DNA from 3 places in the Brachybacterium huguangmaarense genome. Region 2 is predicted to be linked to each of the others. Evidence: predicted binding sites of a transcription regulator. Region 2 holds the regulator's gene; each other region holds the start of a gene.

Region 1 (5,819 bases), 1.1 Mb from region 2:
GCCGCCACCGGCCACGATGCCCTCCTCGATGGCCGCACGAGTCGCGGAGACCGCGTCCTCGATGCGCATCTTCTTCTCCTTGAGCTCGACCTCCGTGTGCGCGCCGACCTTGATCACGGACACGCCGCCGGACAGCTTCGCGAGGCGCTCCTGGAGCTTCTCGCGATCCCAGTCGGAGTCGGTGTTCGCGATCTCGGAGCGGATCTGCGCGACGCGGTCGGCCACGGCCTCGTCATCGCCGGCGCCGCCGACGATGGTCGTCGAGTCCTTCGTGATGACGACGCGGTGGGCGGTGCCGAGCACCTCAAGGCCCACGGTCTTGAGGTCCAGGCCCAGATCGGGCGTGACCACCTGGGCGCCGGTGAGCACCGCGATGTCCTGCAGCATCGCCTTGCGGCGATCGCCGAAGGCGGGGGCCTTGACCGCGGCGCCCTTGAAGTTGCCGCGGATCTTGTTGACCACGAGCGTGGACAGGGCCTCGCCGTCGACGTCCTCGGCCAGGATCAGCAGGGGCTTGCTGCCCTCGATGACCTTCTCGAGGATCGGCAGGAGGTCCGCCACGGCGGAGATCTTGCCCTGGTTGAGCAGGATGTACGCGTCCTCGAGGACGGCCTCCTGGCGGTCCGCGTCGGTCACGAAGTACGGGGAGATGTAGCCCTTGTCGAACTGCATGCCCTCGGTGAAGTCGAGCTCCATCGCGGTGGTCGAGGACTCCTCGACCGTGATGACGCCGTCCTTGCCGACCTTGTCGAACGCCTCGGCGAGCAGCTCGCCGATCTCGCGGTCCTGGCTCGAGACGGCCGCGACGTTGGCGATCTGCTCCTTGGAGTCGACGTCGATCGCGATCTCGCCGAGCTTCTCGGAGAGCGCCTCGACGGCCGACTCCATGCCGCGCTTGAGCGCGGACGGCGCCGCCCCGGAGGCCACGTTGCGCATGCCCTCGTGGACGAGCGCCTGGGCCAGCACGGTCGCGGTCGTGGTGCCGTCGCCGGCGACGTCGTTGGTCTTGGTCGCGACCTCCTTGGCGAGCTGGGCGCCGAGGTTCTCGTAGGAGTCCTCGAGCTCGATCTCGCGGGCGATGGTCACGCCGTCGTTGGTGATCGTGGGGGCGCCCCACTTCTTGTCGAGGACGACGTTGCGGCCCTTGGGGCCGAGCGTCACCTTGACGGTGTCGGCGAGCTTGTCGACACCGCGCTCGAGGGCGCGGCGCGCGTCCTCGTCGTAGATGATCTCCTTAGCCATGCGGTATCAGCCTCAGTTCTCGATGACGGCGAGGATGTCGCGCGAGCCCAGGATCAGGAACTCGTCGCCGCCGTACTTGAGCTCGGTGCCGCCGTACTTGGAGAAGACGACCTTGTCGCCGACCTTCACGTCGAGCGGGATCCGCTGGCCCTTGTCGTCGAAGCGGCCCTCGCCGACGGCGACAACCTCGCCCTCCTGGGGCTTCTCCTTCGCGGTGTCCGGGATGACCAGGCCGGAGGCGGTGGTCTGCTCGGCCTCGGTCGGCTTGATGACGACGCGATCCTCGAGGGGCTTGATGGAGACCGACATGCGGCTCACTCCTTCATGTTCAGTGGACTTCGATGAGTTCGTGGATGGTCTGACCGGCTGCCGATCGTCGTCGCGGTGCCGAGCGGCGTGGTCCTCGCGACAGCACCTGGCACTCGGGCCCTGTGACTGCCAACACGGCTCACTCTAGAACCCGTCTGGCACTCGTGCAACGTGAGTGCTAACCGTGGCGGGCTGCGTTCACCGTGAGCGGAGAGCCCGGCTCGCCGGCGGGCCGGCCGAGCGGAGCCACGGCGGCGCGGACGGGTCCTGACGGGACCGGCGGAGCAGGACTCCATGGCCTGCGTCACGCCGCCTGCCGGTCACCCGTGACGCGCGGAAGGCGCAGGTCACGGGTGCTTTGTGAGACGGGCGACCCTCGGCGCCGCTGCGCGTGCACAACCGCGCCGGACGCGGCAGAATATCGAGTGTTGACACGCGCTTGACACGACGATCCACGAGAGCTAGCCGTCGTGCGGCGCGTCACCCCATCACCCTGAGACGGAGGACCCTTCCCATGACCACGACCGTGGACACCGACCGCCGAGGCTCCCGCATGGACGCCTTCCTGCGCACCGCCGCTCGTCGCAGCGCCGTGCTGCGCGGTGCGGGGCAGGACGGCGCGCACGGCGCCGCGACGCCCGACGGCGAGCTGTCCGAGCTCAGCCGCGTGCGCACCACGCAGGGGCTGAGCCCCCAGCAGCTCGTGCGCTGATCCGGCGCGCCCTCGCGGCGCCCGCCCGCCGACCGCGCCCGGCCCCGCAGGGGGACCGGGCGTTCGTGCGTCCGGGGGTCGGTCAGACCGCGCCGGGACGACCCGCGGCCGCGACGATCGCATCGATCTCGGCCGGTCCGAAGCCGTACACGGGCCGAGCGGGATCGGCGAGCTCGTCCCCGGCGCTCGCCCAGACGGCGGTGCTGACCTGCGGTGCCGAGCCCGGCTCGCCCGTGAGCTCGACGAGGCTCGCCCCCGAGAGGGCGAGGGCCCGGGCCCGGTCGCGCGGCCCGAGCGGGTCCACGACATCGGCGATGCCGGGCACGACGTGCACGGGGATGCCCGCGATGCTCCCGGACATCTCGTGGTGGTAGTGCCCGGAGACGACGAGGCGCACGTCGGTGCCGGTGAGCACGTCCGCGAGGCTCTCCAGGTCGTCGAGGTCGAGGGCGGCCATGAGGCGCGTCGCCGCCGGCAGCGGCGGATGGTGCACGGCCAGGACCGTCCCGGCGGCGGCCGGCTCGGCGAGCACCGTGCGCAGCCACTCCAGCTGCGGGGCGTCGAGGTGGCCGTAGCCCGCGCGCGGGACCGAGGAGTCGAGCGCGACGATCCGCAGTCCGCCCGGCGTGGTGAGCACGCGGTCCTGCCACGGCTCGCCGTGGTCGCCCGGGCCGACGACGGTGGCGTAGGCCACGGGCACGTCGTGGTTGCCCATGGCCACCGCGAGCACGGCGCCGTGGGCCCGGGCGAACGGGTCGAGCTGGTCGTGCAGGGCGCGGTAGCTCGCGACGCTGCCGTCCTCCGAGGCGTCGCCGGTGTGGATCACCGCCTCGAGCGGGCCGACGTCGGCGAGGCGGTCGAGCACGCCCGCCAGCGCCGCGGCGGTGTCGATGCGGTCGTACTGGCGAGGGGCGGGGTCGCCGAACAGGTGGGTGTCGCTCAGCTGGAGGATGCGCATGGCCCCACGCTACGGCGCTCCGCGGCCGGTGCGGGCGCCGGCCGGGAGGTTCGGACGGGCGGGTCGGACGGGCGGGTCAGCCGAGCGCGCCGACCCACTCGTCGGAGCCGTCGGTGAACTCCTGGCGCTTCCAGATCGGCAGGCGTCGCTTGACCGTGTCCACGAGGTCGTCGCACGCGGCGAAGGCGAGCTTGCGATGGGGCGCGGAGACCGCGCACGCCAGCGCCGTCTCCCCCACCATGAGGGGGCCGTACCGGTGGGCGACGGCGACGAGCACGTCCGCGTAGCGGCCGGCGATCTCGACGGCGACCTGCTCGATCACGTCCTGCGCGCTCGGGTGGGCCGAATAGTCCAGGCGCAGCACGCCCTTGCCGTCGTCGTGGTCGCGCACGACGCCGTCGAAGGTGACGACGGCGCCGCAGCGCGGATCGGTCACGAGGGAGGCCATCCGCATGGTCGTGACCTCGTCGGTGGTCACGGCGGCGTAGGCGACGCGCTCGGCGGCGTGGCCCATCGCGGGGTCGCCGGGCACGCGCAGGGACTCGGGGTCGGTCATGGTCTCCTCGGAGGGTCGGTGGGGCCGGTGTCGGGGCGCGCGGTCATGGGTGCCCGCCGCCGTCGCGCTGGGTGAGCAGGTGGTCCAGGAGCGGTTCGAGCACGGCGATGCCGTCCCGCACGCCGCCCGGCGAGCCGGGCAGGTTCACGACGATGCTGCGTCGTGCGACGCCCGCGAGGCCGCGGCTGAGCACAGCGAGCGGGGTCGCCGTCTCGCCGCGCCGGCGGATCGCCTCGGCGATGCCCGGCAGCTCGCGATCCAGGAGCGGCGCGGTCTGCTCGGGGGTGGTGTCCGAGGGGCTGATGCCGGTGCCGCCCGAGCTGATGACGAGGTCGACGCCCGCGCCGATCGCGTCGGCCAGGGCGGCGCCCACGGCCGGTCCGTCGGGGACGACGACGGGGGCGGGCACGTCGTGGCCGCGGCCCGTGAGCCAGTCGTGCAGCACGGGGCCTGTGCGGTCGGTGTAGTCGCCCGCCGCGGCCCGGGTCGAGGCGATCACGATGCGGGCGGTCGTCATCGCTCCTCCTGCGTCGCGGCGCCCTTGGCGCCGCCGGCGCGCTCGCGGTCCCAGTCGCCGCTCTTGCCGCCGGACTTCGCGAGCACCTGGACCGCCTCGATCGTCGCGAGATGGTCGACGGCCTTGATCATGTCGAACAGCGTGAGCGCGGCGACCGTGACGGCGGTCAGCGCCTCCATCTCGACGCCCGTCACGCCTCGCGTGCGCACCCGGGCCAGGATCTCGACGACGTCGTCGTGGGCGTCGAGATCGACCTCGACGCCCGTCAGGGGCAGGGGATGGCACAGGGGCACGAGATCGCTCGTGCGCTTGGCGCCCATGATCCCGGCCAGGCGCGCGACGGACAGGGCCTCCCCCTTGGGCAGGTCGCCGTCGACGATGCGGGCGACCACGTCGGGGCGGGTGCGCAGCACGGCGCGGGCCGCGGCCGAGCGCGAGGTGGTCGTCTTGCCGGTCACGTCGACCATGTGGGCGCTGCCGTCGGCGCGCACATGGGTGAGGTCGTCGGCCAGGTCCGCCTCGGCCGGACGGCCGGCGGGGGACGGCGCGGGGTCGCTCATCGTTCTCCTCAGGTCAGCAGGATGGTCTCGAGCACGTCGCCGTCCTCGAGGCGGTCGGTGCCGACGGGCACGACCACGAGGGCGGTCGCGGTCGCGAGGGCGCCCAGCAGATGCGAGGACGGCCCGCCCGCGAGGCGCACGGCGCCCGAGGCGAGGACGTAGGCCCGACGGTACTGCTCGAGCGCGGGCGGGGAGGACTCGGGATGCTCGAGCCGCACGGGCAGCCGCAGCCGCGGGCGGGCGGGGGCGTGCAGGGCCGGGCGCGCGAACAGCTCGCAGCTCAGGAGGGCCGAGACGGGGTTGCCGGGGAAGGCGAGCCACGCGAGCCGGTGGCCGTCGAGGGTCACGGTCCCCAGCCCCTGCGGACCGCCGGGCTGCATCGCGACCTTGCAGAAGGTGAGGTCGACGCCGGGGCGCGAGGCGGCGAGCTTGACCACCTCGTACGCGCCCTCGGAGACGCCGCCGCTCGTGACCACGAGCTGGGCTCCGGACCGGGCGTACGCGGCGAGGAGGTCGAGCAGGGCGTCGGGATCGTCCGGCACGCGGTCGGTGCTCAGGACGTCGGCTCCCGCCGCGGTGAGCGCGGCCGCGAGGCCGGGTCCGTTGGCGTCGTAGGCGTCGCCAGCCGGGAGCGGGCCGGCGGGGTCGGCGACCTCGCTCCCGGTGGACAGCACGACCGTGGCCACGGGTTCGACGAGGTCCACGTCCCCGATGCCGACCGAGGCGAGCTGGGCGATGCGGGCGGGGGTCAGCTCGTCGCCGGCCCGGAGCACGGTGTCCCCCGCCCGGCAGTCCGAGCCGCGGGCGCGCACGTATCGGCCGGGGGTGACGTCGAGGGGGCGCAGGGTCACGCGCGGTGCGTCGAAGCCGCCGTCGACGGCCTCCTCGATCGGGATCACGAGGTCGGCTCCGGCGGGCAGGGGGGCGCCGGTCATGATCGGGCGGGCCGTGCCCGCCTCGAGGGC
Region 2 (5,819 bases):
GCTCGAGAAGCAGAAGGAGGGCAAGAAGCGCATGAAGAACATCGGCAGCGTCGAGGTGCCCCAGGAGGCCTTCATCGCGGCCCTGTCCTCCGACGGCGGCGACAGCGGCAAGGACGGGAAGAAGAAGTGACCGCGCCCGCCATCACGGCCGGGTCCACGGGCCGCATCGACGCCGTCTGCGTCGTCCATCAGCTCGTCGACGACCCCGGCAGCGTGGGCACCACGGCGATCGACAAGCGGCCCGCGACCGGACCCGTGCGCGTGGGCGCCCTCGGGCTGTACGCGGACGTCCAGGCCGATCGCGCCCACCACGGCGGGCCCGACCAGGCCGTCTACCTCTACGACGCCGCCGAGGCCGAGCACTGGGCCGGCGAGCTCGACCGCGCCGTCCCCGCCGGCTCCTTCGGCGAGAACCTGCGGACCTCGGGACTGCCGATCGACGACCTCGAGATCGGCGCGCGGCTGCGGGCGGGCGGCGCGCTGCTCGAGGTGACGGCGCCGCGCACCCCGTGCGCGACCTTCGCGCGCTGGGTCGGCGCCGACGACTTCCGCGCCCGCTTCCACGCGCGCGGCCGCACGGGCGTGTACTGCCGCGTGGTCGAGGCCGGCGAGGTGCGGGCGGGCGACGCCCTCGAGGTGGCCTCGACCCCCGGGCACGGCATGAGCGTCGCCGTGGTCTACGCGGCCCAGCGCGACGCCGACGTGGCGCGCGCCCTGCGCGACTGGTCGCGAGAGTCCGGGGTCGCGCTGCACCGGGAGATCGTGGCGCGCTCCGCCCGGCTGCTGAAGAACGAGGCATGACCACGGCCGATCACGTCGGGGGCCGGGAGCTGTCGGCCTACATCCACGTCCCCTTCTGCGCGGTCCGCTGCGGCTACTGCGACTTCAACACCTACACCGCGACCGAGCTCGGCGGCGGCGGGTCCCAGCGGGAGTACCCCGACGCCGCGATGCGCGAGATGGACCTCGTGCTCGCCGACGACCACGCCGCCGGCTACGACTACGAGCACGTGTCGACCGTGTTCTTCGGCGGCGGCACCCCGACCCTGCTGCCCTCGGGCGACCTGGTGCGCATGCTCGCGCATCTGCGGGCCCTCGTGCCGCTCGCCCCCGACGCCGAGGTCACGACCGAGGCCAACCCCGACTCGGTCACGCGGGACTCGCTGCGCGAGCTCGCCGACGGCGGCATCACGCGCGTCTCCTTCGGCATGCAGTCGGCCGTGCGCTCGGTGCTCGCGACCCTCGATCGCACGCACGACCCCGAGCGCGTGCCGCAGGCCGTGGCCTGGGCGCGCGAGGCGGGGCTCCAGGTGAGCCTGGACCTCATCTACGGCACGCCGGGGGAGCGCCTCGAGGACGTCGAGGCCTCGGTGCGGGCGGCCCTCGCGTGCGCGCCCGACCACGTCTCGGCCTACTCGCTCATCATCGAGGGCAACACGGCGATGGCCCGTCATCTGCGGCGCGGGGAGATCGCGGCGCCCGATCCCGACGACATGGCCGACAAGTACGAGCTGATCGACGATCTGCTCGCCGACGCCGGCTTCTCCTGGTACGAGGTGTCCAACTGGGCGCGGGGCGAGCAGTTCCGCTGCCGCCACAACCTGGCGTACTGGCGCGGCGGCGACTGGTGGGGGATCGGCCCCGGCGCCCACCGCCACCGCGACGGCCTGCGCGCCTGGAACGTCAAGCACCCCTCGCGCTACGCGGGCCTGCTCGCCACGGGGACCCTGCCCCGCGAGGGCGCCGAGGAGCTGGACGCCGCCGACCGCGCGCTCGAGCGCATCCTGCTCGAGCTGCGCATCGCCGACGGGCTACCCGTCGAGGCCGTGCCCGCCGCACGGCGCGACCAGATCGCCGTGCACGTCGAGCGGGGCCACCTCGAGTCCGCCGCGGCCGGGGCCGGGCGCCTCGTGCTGACGCGCGAGGGGCGGCTGCTCGCCGATGCCGTGGTCCGCGACCTCACCCTCTGAGCCGCGCAGCGGCGGCGACGGCGCTCAGCTGAACAGGCGCAGGTTGACGGGGTAGTTCCACCACTGCCGGTCGTTGGCCTTGACCGCCGCGATGATCGCGAAGATCACCTGCAGGACCTGCGGGACGAGCATGAGGAACATCGACAGTCCGAAGGTGAAGAGCGCGAGGATCGCGCCGATGATCCCGAGCACGATCGACGCGATGATGTTGAGGATGGTCCCGGACAGCGCCTCGGCCGCGTAGTAGCGCACGAAACGGTTGCGGTCGCGGAAGATGAGGTAGACCAGGAGCGGGCCGAGCAGCGGGATCACGAGCACCGACAGCTGGGCCAGGAGCGACCACAGCCGGGCGTCGGAGTCCGTCATGGGCTGGCCGGGCAGCGGGCCCCGATAGACCCCCTGCACCCCGGGCGGCGGCACGTCGGACCACGAGCCGGGGCCCTGCGGCTGCTGCTGGGGAGCGCCCTGGCCGTACTGCTGCTGATACTGCTGGCCCTGCTGATACTGCTGGCCCTGCTGGTACGGGCCGCCCTGCTGGCCCTGCTGGTACTGGCCACCCTGCTGGTACGGGCCGCCCTGCGGGTGCTGCTGGTGCTGGCCGTCGCCGTGCGGGTAGGGACCCTGCGCGTTCGTCATCTGGCGTCCTCCGTCTCGGGCCCGCCGCCGGGCGGCCGGGCGTCGCTCGTGTCGCGCCGAGACTACAGGCCGTAGAGCCCCTCAGGCCTCCTGCGTCACCCAGTCGATGAGCTCCTCGATGCGCCCCGAGAGGGTCGGCTCGACGTCGGCGTAGCTGCGCACGGTCGCCAGGATCCGCTTCCAGCCCTCGGCGATGTCGATCTGGTCGGAGCACGGCCAGCCGAGCGCCCGCAGGGTGCCGACCTTGATGTCGGTGCCGCGCGGCACATGCGGCCACGCCTCGAGGCCGACCCGGGCGGGCCGCACCGCCTGCCACACGTCGACGTACGGGTGGCCCAGGATCAGCACGTTGCCCCGTGCACCGGGCAGGCGCATGACCTGCTCGGCCAGGCGGGTCTCCTTCGAGCCCGCGACGAGGTGGTCCACGAGCACGCCGAGCCGGCGGCCCGGCCCGGGCCCGAACGCCTCGACGCGCTCGGGCAGGTTGTCGGCGCCGTCGAGCATCTCGACGACGACGCCCTCGACGCGCAGGTCGTGACCCCACACCTTCTGGACGAGCTCGGCGTCGTGCTTGCCCTCGACCCAGATCCGGGAGGCGCGCGCGGTGCGCGCGCGGGCGCCCTCGACGTAGACGGAGCCGCTCGCGCTGCGCAGCGGGCCCGAGGCGGCGGGCCGTCGCTGGGGCCGGGTCAGGACCACGGGGCGGCCGTCGATCATGAAGCCCGGGCCGAGCGGGAAGGACCGGGTGCGTCCGCGCGCGTCCTCGAGCTCCACGAGGACCCCGCCCGCGGTCTTCTCGACCCGCGTGATCGCGCCGGTCCACCCGGTCGCGGCGTCCTCGACGACGAGGTCGCGGCGCGCGGGCACCTCGGTCGCCGCGGGGCGGCGGCGGTGCAGGTCCGGCGCCCCGGAGGCGAGGACGTCACGGCCGTAGCGATCGGGGAAGGAGCTGGGCACGGCCGTCACCGTACACCGGGAGCGAACAGCGCCGGGGGATGTCGCGGACCGCTTGTAGACTTGGCACTCGCGGCGCTGAAGTGCCAGCGGCGTGGGATGGGCACGGGAGGTGAGGGCATGGACGAGCGCAAGCTGCAGATCCTCGGCGCGATCGTCGAGGACTACGTCTCCACGCGCGAGCCCGTGGGCTCGAAGTCTCTCCTGGACCGCCACGACCTCGGGGTCTCGGCGGCCACGGTGCGCAACGACATGTCGGTCCTCGAGGAGGAGGGGCTCATCGCCCAGCCGCACACCTCGGCCGGCCGCGTGCCCACCGACAAGGGGTACCGCACGTTCGTCGACCAGATCGCCCAGGTCAAGCCCCTCTCGGGGCCCGAGCGGCGGGCCATCGAGTCGTTCCTCGCGGACGCGGGGGACCTCGACGACCTGCTCGAGCGCACGGTGCGCATGCTCGCCCAGCTCACCCACCAGGTCGCGCTCATCCAGTACCCCGTGCGCCGGCAGGCGACCGTGCGCCACATCGAGCTGGTGCGGGTCGCCGAGACCATGCTCCTGCTCGTGCTCATCACCGAGTCCGGCCGTGTCGACCAGCGCACGATCGGCCTCGCGGCACCGCGCTCGATCGAGTTCTACGAGCAGCTGCGCGGCACCCTGCACGCGGCCGCGATCGGGCGGCAGGTCACCGACCTCGCGGACGCCCTCGACACCCTGGTCGCCGCCTCCTCGCCCGAGGACCGGGCGTCCGTGGCCGAGGTGGTCGACGCCCTGCGCGTCATGCTCGACGCGCGCCGTGAGGAGCGCCTCGTGATGGCGGGGACCGCGAACCTGGCGCGGGCGGCTCTCGACCGCACCCGCGACGTCGAGCCGCTGCTCGACGTGCTCGAGGAGCACCTCGTGCTGCTGCGCCTGCTCGCGGACTTCAGCCCCGAGCCCGGCGGGGTGGAGGTGCGCATCGGCGAGGAGATCCGCGGCGTCGCCTTCCAGCGCGCCGCCCTCGTGGGCGCCGGCTACGGCGAGAGCTCGCATCTGGCGATCCTCGGCCCGAGCCGCATGGACTACGTGCACGGGATCTCGAGCGTGCACGCCCTGGCCCGCTACATCTCCCGCTTCATCCCATGACCCGCGGTTCCCTCCGCTGACCACCGGGGACGCCGCGCCGCCCCGCGCCCCCTCCGACGACGACAGGAAGCCCACCTCGTGAACGACGACTACTACGACCTTCTCGGCGTGTCCCGCGACGCCTCCACCGAGGAGATCAAGAAGGCGTATCGCAAGCTGGCCCGCACCCTCCACCCGGACGTGAACCCCGATCCGGAGGCGGGGGAGCGGTTCAAGAAGGTCTCCCAGGCGTACGAGACGCTGTCGAACCCCGACAAGCGCCGGATGTACGACATGGGCGGCGGCCCGGGCAATCCGATGGGCGGCGGCTTCGGCGGGGCGGGCTTCGACTTCTCCGACATCTTCGACATGTTCGCCGGCGCCTCGGGCATGCGGGGCCGCTCGCAGGGCCCCGTGCCCCGCCAGCGACGCGGCGGCGACATCCTGCGCCGCACCCAGATCTCCCTGCGGGACGTCGTGTTCGGCAGCGAGCAGCAGCTGAGCTTCCGCACGGCGGCGCGCTGCGAGGTGTGCGGCGGCTCGTGCTGCGCCCCCGGCACCTCGCCCACCCCGTGCACCGTGTGCGGCGGCTCGGGCCACGTCCAGCGGGTCGCGCAGTCGCTCCTGGGGCAGATGGTCACGATGGTGCCGTGCTCGGCCTGCCAGGGCCACGGCGACATCATCTCGAGCCCCTGCCAGGAGTGCTCGGGCCACGGCCGCGTCCAGAAGGAGCGCACCGTGACCGTGCGCATCCCCTCGGGCGTCGAGGCCGGCACCCGCATCCAGCTGCGGGGCGAGGGCGAGGTGGGCGAGGCCGGCGGCCCGTCCGGCGACCTCTACGTCGAGCTGTCCATCGCCGCCGACGAGCTGTACGAGCGCGCGGGGGACGACCTCATCACGCGGGTGCGGATCCCGATGACGTCCGCGGCGCTCGGCACCTCCGTGCCCATCACGACCTTCGACGGCGAGCGCACGCTCGACATCCGGGCGGGAGCCCAGCCGGGCGACGTCATCACCCTGAAGAACCTCGGCGTGACGGCGCTGCGCTCCGAACGCCGCGGCGACATCAAGGTCGAGCTCGACGTGGTCGTGCCCCGCAACCTGAGCGGGGAGCAGAAGGAGCTGCTCGAGCGCTTCGCCTCGGTGCGCGGCGAGGAG
Region 3 (5,819 bases), 1.2 Mb from region 2:
CATCTGGCGCTCGAGTACACCGATCGGGTGCTCGTGGTGTCCGGCGGGCGCCTGCTCGCCGATGCGCATCCGGCCGACGTCCTGACCGACGACGGGATCACCTCCCGTGCCGACCTCGTGACCACGGGCCTGTACACGCTCGCCCAGCGCTGCGGCCTGGCCGACGCCTCGGCTCTCGTGCGGCGCTTCGTGGACGTGGACCGTGCGGCGCGCGCCATCGCGTCGCCGGGCGAGGCCGCGGGCGTCGCCTCGACGGCGGGGAGGAGCGAGGGATGAGCGCGCCCGTGCTCGGGTACATCGATCGGCCCGGCTGGCTGCACACGCTCACGGGCACCGCGAAGCTCGTGCTCGTCGTCGGCGTGGTGGTGGGCGCGATGATCGGCTTCGACCCGCGCTATCTCGTGGCGCTCGCCGTGCTGTCGGTCGTGCTGTGGGTGGCCTCGCGCGTGCGGCTGCGCGACCTCGCGGTCGTGCTGTCCATCGTCGGCGCCTTCATGGTGCTCAACAACGTGCTGATCTTCCTGTTCGCCCCGGGCTACGGGAGCGACCTGTTCGGCACCCGGCACGTGCTCGTCCACGGGCCGTGGCGGTGGGATCTCACGAGCGAGCAGCTCTACTACCAGCTGCTCGTGACGCTCAAGTACGTCGCCGTCCTGCCGAGCGTCCTGCTGTTCATCGCGACCACCCGACCCCCGGAGTTCGCCTCCTCGCTCAACCGGGTGGGCGTGCCGTACCGGTTCGCCTACGCCGTCTCCCTCGCGCTGCGGTACATCCCGGACGTCCAGCGGGACTTCCGCACCATCTCCCACGCCCAGCAGGCGCGCGGCCTGGACACCTCCTCGCGCGCGGCGCTGGCCACACGCGTCAGGAATCTGGTGTCCGTGCTGATGCCGCTCCTGCTCGGGGCGCTCGACCGCATCGAGACGGTCTCGGCCGCGATGGAGCTGCGGGGTTTCGGCCGGGGACGCCGCCGCACGTGGTACGACCAGCGCCCTCTGCGGGCGCGCGATGCGGCCGTGATGGCGCTCGCGGTCGTCCTGGTCGTCGTGCCGATCCTGCTGCTCGCGGTCGACGGCGGACGCTACTGGAACATCTTCGTCTGAGCCGCGGGCCCGCGGGGGCGGGGATCGCGGAGAGGCGCGGAGGGGTGCAGCGGGGCCCGGAGGGGCGCGGCTCGCCTGCGGAGCCCTGGTCTCACCCTCTCCGATCGGGCAGGACTGGGCAGGACGTGGGCGCACCCCGCCCCCACCTCACCGAGCGCCACCACACGAGTCATAACCAGCCCGATAGGTGCCGCCACATGACACTCGCCGGGCAAGACCATCGCGCAGCCTGACAGGACCAGGTTCCTCCATCCCCACCTCACCGAGCGCCACGCCACGAGTCATACCCGGCCCGATAGGTGCCGCCACGTGGCACTCGCCGGGTCGGGTCACCACGGGGAGCCGCCCACGCGCCAGCCGGCAGAGCCCGCACCACGCACCACGCACCAGCACCACGCACCAGCGCCCCCGGCCGACAGACGGACGGGCCCCGCGCGCCAGAGGTGGCGCGCGGGGCCCGTCTCGCTCGGAGGAGCGACGGATCAGCCATGGGGGCTGATCACATCATGCCGCCCATGCCTCCCATGCCGTCGTCCATGCCGCCGGCGGGAGCCTTGGCCGGCTCCGGCTTGTCGGCGACGACGGCCTCGGTGGTGAGGAACAGCCCCGCGATGGACGCCGCGTTCCGCAGCGCCGAGCGCGTGACCTTGACCGGGTCGATGATGCCGGCCTTGAGCAGGTCCTCGTACGTGCCGGTCGCGGCGTTCAGGCCCTCGCCCACGGGCAGGGACTTGACCTTCTCCGCGACGACGCCGCCCTCGAGGCCGGCGTTGACGGCGATCTGCTTGAGCGGGGCCTCGATCGCGACCTTGACGATCTTCGCGCCGGTCGCCTCGTCACCCGCGAGCTCGAGCGAGCTGAAGGTGTCCTTGCCGGCCTGGAGCAGAGCCACGCCGCCACCGGCGACGATGCCCTCCTCGACGGCCGCTTTGGCGTTGCGCACGGCGTCCTCGATGCGGTGCTTGCGCTCCTTGAGCTCGACCTCCGTGGCGGCACCGGCCTTGATGACGGCGACGCCGCCGGCCAGCTTCGCGAGGCGCTCCTGGAGCTTCTCGCGGTCGTAGTCGGAGTCGGAGTTCTCGATCTCGGTGCGGATCTGCTTGACGCGGGCCGCGATGCGCTCGGCGTCGCCGGCGCCCTCGACGATGGTGGTCTCGTCCTTGGTCACGACGACCTTGCGCGCCTGGCCGAGCAGCTCGAGCCCGGCGGTGTCGAGCTTGAGGCCGACCTCCTCGGAGATGACCTGGCCGCCGGTCAGGATGGCCATGTCCTCGAGCATCGCCTTGCGGCGGTCGCCGAAGCCGGGGGCCTTGATGGCGACCGACTTGAAGGAGCCCTTGAGCTTGTTGACCACGAGCACCGCGAGGGCCTCGCCCTCGACGTCCTCGGAGATGATCGCGAGCGGCTTGCCGGCCTGGATGACCTTCTCGAGGAGGGGCAGCAGGTCCTTGACGCTCGAGATCTTCGAGTTCATGAGCAGGATGTACGGATCGTCGAGCACCGTCTCCTGGCGCTCCGCGTCGGTCACGAAGTAGGGCGAGATGTAGCCCTTGTCGAACCGCATGCCCTCGGTCAGCTCCAGCTCGAGGCCCATGGTGTTGGAGTCCTCGACGGTGATGACGCCTTCCTTGCCGACCTTGTCGAGGGCCTCGGCGATGAGCTCGCCGATGGCCGGGTCGCCCGCGGAGATGGCGGCGGTGTGCGCGATCTGGTCCTTGGTCTCGATGTCGACGGCCTGCTCGAGCAGGGTCTCGGACACCGCGGCCACGGCCTTGTCGATGCCGCGCTTGAGCGCGATCGGGTTGGCGCCGGCGGCGACGTTGCGCAGGCCCTCCTTGACCAGGGCCTGGGCGAGCACGGTGGCGGTGGTGGTGCCGTCGCCCGCGACGTCGTCGGTCTTCTTGGCGACCTCCTTGACGAGCTCGGCGCCGATGTTCTCGTAGGGGTCCTCGAGCTCGATCTCCTTGGCGATGGACACGCCGTCGTTGGTGATCGTCGGGGCGCCCCAGGACTTCTCCAGGACGACGTTGCGGCCCTTGGGGCCGAGGGTGACCTTGACGGCGTCGGCGAGCTTGTTCATCCCGCGCTCGAGGCCGCGCCGGGCCTCCTCGTCGTATTCGATGAGCTTGGCCATGTGGAATCTCTCCCGTGTCTGTGGTGTCCACCCGACCCTGTGCCCGCGACGGACGAGACCCGCCGGACCGTTCACGTCACGGCCCGACGGACCCCTCACGGGGCCGGAATGCACGCGTCGGCGAAGCGGGGACCCGCCCACCGATCGTCTCGATGTCATCGGGCCCGAGCGCACAGTGCCGGAGAGGCCGACCCTGCGTTGTCACTCGCACCCGATGAGTGCCAGATCATCATAAGCACTCACCGCCGGAGAGTGCTAACGGTCGGCGCACCGAGCGTGCTCGCCGTGGGCGAACACGCGCCGATCGGTCGGTGCGCCGCTTCCCCGCCCTGGAGTTAGGCAGGTGCAGCCACTCGGACGCCGAGAGCCCCGGACCCGTTCCCATGAGCTCGCTCGCGCCCGGTGCCCGCCCGCGGACCGTGAGCCGACGGCGAGGGTCCGCAACCGGGCTCGCCGCAGCCGGGCTCATCCTCCCGACGAGGCCGAGCGAGGATCGCGGCCCGCGGGCGGGCGGCCTGGTCAGTCCTGCGGGCTCTCGACCGCGACGAAGGTGATGCGCGCGTCGTACTCGTCGGACTGCTGCGCCCCGTCGAGACCGACCTCCTGGGCGAGCTGGTTCGCGCTCGCGGCGTCCGCCTCGTCGCGATAGAACACGACGGCCTGCTCCTGACGGCTGTCGGCGGTGCTGATGTCGACCTTGGTCCAGCCCTTGGAGGTGAGCTCGTCGCGCCACTCCCCGGCCATGCCGTTCTGGCCGCCGGCGTTGACCACGAGCACCGGGGTGTCGCGGCTGACCTCCTGGGCGGGCGTCGACGCGCCGCCGCCGTCGGATGCGCCGGGCGACTGCTGCTCGACGGGCGCCGAGGCCGTCGAGGTCGCGGCCGGGGCGTCGCCGCCGTTGTCGCGCCCCATCCCGCCGATCACGAACAGCAGGACGAGCAGGGTCAGCACGGCGGCCGCGATGATGATGACGTACAGCAGGTTCTGACGCCAGAACGACTCCTCGGCGCGGTGGGCGCCGTGGAACGACGTCGTCTCCGCCTCGCGGTCGAACTGGTCCGGGGCGTACGGGTAGTCAGGGTGAGGATCAGCCACGAGCCCCATTAAACCCGGCCGGAGCCGTCGATGCCCGGAGCACACGCGCGAAAGGCCGCAGGTGAGGGCGGTAGGAGGCTCAGGCCACGCGCCCCGACCCGGCGGGACCCTCGGACTGCGCGCTCGTGCGGCGCCCTCGCAGGCGGTGGACGAGGGCGGGCGCCTCCTCGAGGGCAGCGGGCTCGTCGAGCAGCGCGTTCAGACGCACGAAGTACGCGGTCGGGCTCATCCCGAACTCCTCGCGGATCATGCGCTCCTTGGCGCCGACGTAGCGGAAGGTGCGGCCCTCGAGCGCGAGGATGCGCCGGTCCTGGTCGGACAGGGGCGTGCGCGCGGACGAGGTCATGGCATCGACGCTAGGGAGGGGCGCCGCCCGGGGGTCGGAGGCGCGCCGTGCTCCCGGCGTGTCGCGTGGAACACTGAGGTCATGCCCGCACCGCTTGCCGACATCATCGCGCCCGACTGGGCCGCCGCCCTCGCCCCCGTGGAGGGGAGGATCCACGAGATGGGCGACTTCCTGCGCCGGGAGACGGAGGACGGGCGCGGCTACCTCCCTGCGGGCGCGAACGTGCTGCGGGCCTTCACCCGGCCGCTCGCCGACGTCCGGGTGCTCGTCGTCGGGCAGGACCCCTATCCCACCCCCGGTCACCCGATCGGGCTCTCCTTCGCGGTCGAGTCGCACGTGCGCCCGCTCCCCCGGTCGCTCGCGAACATCTACACGGAGCTGCAGGACGATCTTGGCATCGCACCCGCTCCCCACGGCGACCTCACCGCGTGGCAGGACCAGGGCGTGCTGCTGCTCAACAGGGTGCTCACGGTGCGGCCGGGCGCGCCGGCCTCGCATCGTGGCAAGGGCTGGGAGCTCGTCACCGAGACCGCGATCCGCGCGCTCGTCGAGCGCGGCGGCCCGCTCGTGGCGATCCTGTGGGGCCGGGACGCCCAGTCGCTCCAGCCGATGCTCGGCGACACGCCGTGCATCACGAGCCCGCACCCCTCGCCCCTGTCGGCCTCGCGCGGCTTCTTCGGCTCGCGCCCGTTCTCCCGCGCCAACGAGCTGCTCGAGAGGCAGGGCGGCACCGCGATCGACTGGCGCATCGAGCGCTGAGGACGGCGCGCGGGCGAGCGTGCGCCGCGCCCGACGAGCACGCGCAGGGCCACGCGCCTCGCCGCGGCGACGCGTGGCCGCGCTATGACCGCCGTGCGCGGGAGCTCAAGCCCCACCGCGGCCCCGCGGCGGACTGTGCCCACGCGATGTCGGCCCGTGGATGGGCACTCGGGCCTCACCGCGAGCGCACACCGACGATGAGCACCGACGCTGCGCCCCCTGGCGGACCGTGACCGCGACACCGCGGTCCGCACGCGGGCACGGGCACACACGCGGACCGCGGACCACGGGCACGGGCGTGGGCACGGGCGTGGGCGCGGGCACGGGCCACGGGCGCGGCTGCCGGCCGCTCAGCCCTCGGCCTTGCCGATCCTCCAGTAGC

The links. Region 2 encodes HrcA, which represses chaperone genes, less so after heat shock. Its sites were predicted from a motif close to TTNGCACTCGNNNNNNNCGAGTGCNAA; they were not measured.
Region 1: a site for HrcA is predicted at 1,707-1,733, ahead of groES (co-chaperone GroES). Genes of this name have one in related genera too.
Region 3: a site for HrcA is predicted at 3,436-3,462, ahead of groL (chaperonin GroEL). Genes of this name have one in related genera too.

Annotation. Positions count from the first base shown of each region.
Region 1 covers NZ_CP107020.1:300,034-305,852, forward strand. Annotated here, with positions in the region: gene groL (chaperonin GroEL) at 1-1,242, opposite strand, end outside; gene groES (co-chaperone GroES) at 1,255-1,551, opposite strand; gene BRM3_RS01450 (hypothetical protein) at 2,066-2,263, shown strand; gene BRM3_RS01455 (metallophosphoesterase family protein) at 2,346-3,221, opposite strand; gene BRM3_RS01460 (molybdenum cofactor biosynthesis protein MoaE) at 3,298-3,777, opposite strand; gene BRM3_RS01465 (MogA/MoaB family molybdenum cofactor biosynthesis protein) at 3,821-4,294, opposite strand; gene moaC (cyclic pyranopterin monophosphate synthase MoaC) at 4,291-4,854, opposite strand; gene BRM3_RS01475 (molybdopterin molybdotransferase MoeA) at 4,863-5,819, opposite strand, start outside.
Region 2 covers NZ_CP107020.1:2,431,888-2,437,706, forward strand. Annotated here, with positions in the region: gene lepA (translation elongation factor 4) at 1-130, shown strand, start outside; gene BRM3_RS11105 (MOSC domain-containing protein) at 127-801, shown strand; gene hemW (radical SAM family heme chaperone HemW) at 798-1,970, shown strand; gene BRM3_RS11115 (DUF4870 domain-containing protein) at 1,995-2,606, opposite strand; gene BRM3_RS11120 (DUF3097 domain-containing protein) at 2,688-3,563, opposite strand; gene hrcA (heat-inducible transcriptional repressor HrcA) at 3,681-4,682, shown strand; gene dnaJ (molecular chaperone DnaJ) at 4,761-5,819, shown strand, end outside.
Region 3 covers NZ_CP107020.1:388,028-393,846, forward strand. Annotated here, with positions in the region: gene BRM3_RS01830 (ABC transporter ATP-binding protein) at 1-276, shown strand, start outside; gene BRM3_RS01835 (energy-coupling factor transporter transmembrane component T family protein) at 273-1,103, shown strand; gene groL (chaperonin GroEL) at 1,603-3,237, opposite strand; gene BRM3_RS01845 (LytR C-terminal domain-containing protein) at 3,757-4,341, opposite strand; gene BRM3_RS01850 (DUF3263 domain-containing protein) at 4,412-4,678, opposite strand; gene BRM3_RS01855 (uracil-DNA glycosylase) at 4,760-5,437, shown strand; gene BRM3_RS01860 (siderophore-interacting protein) at 5,788-5,819, opposite strand, start outside.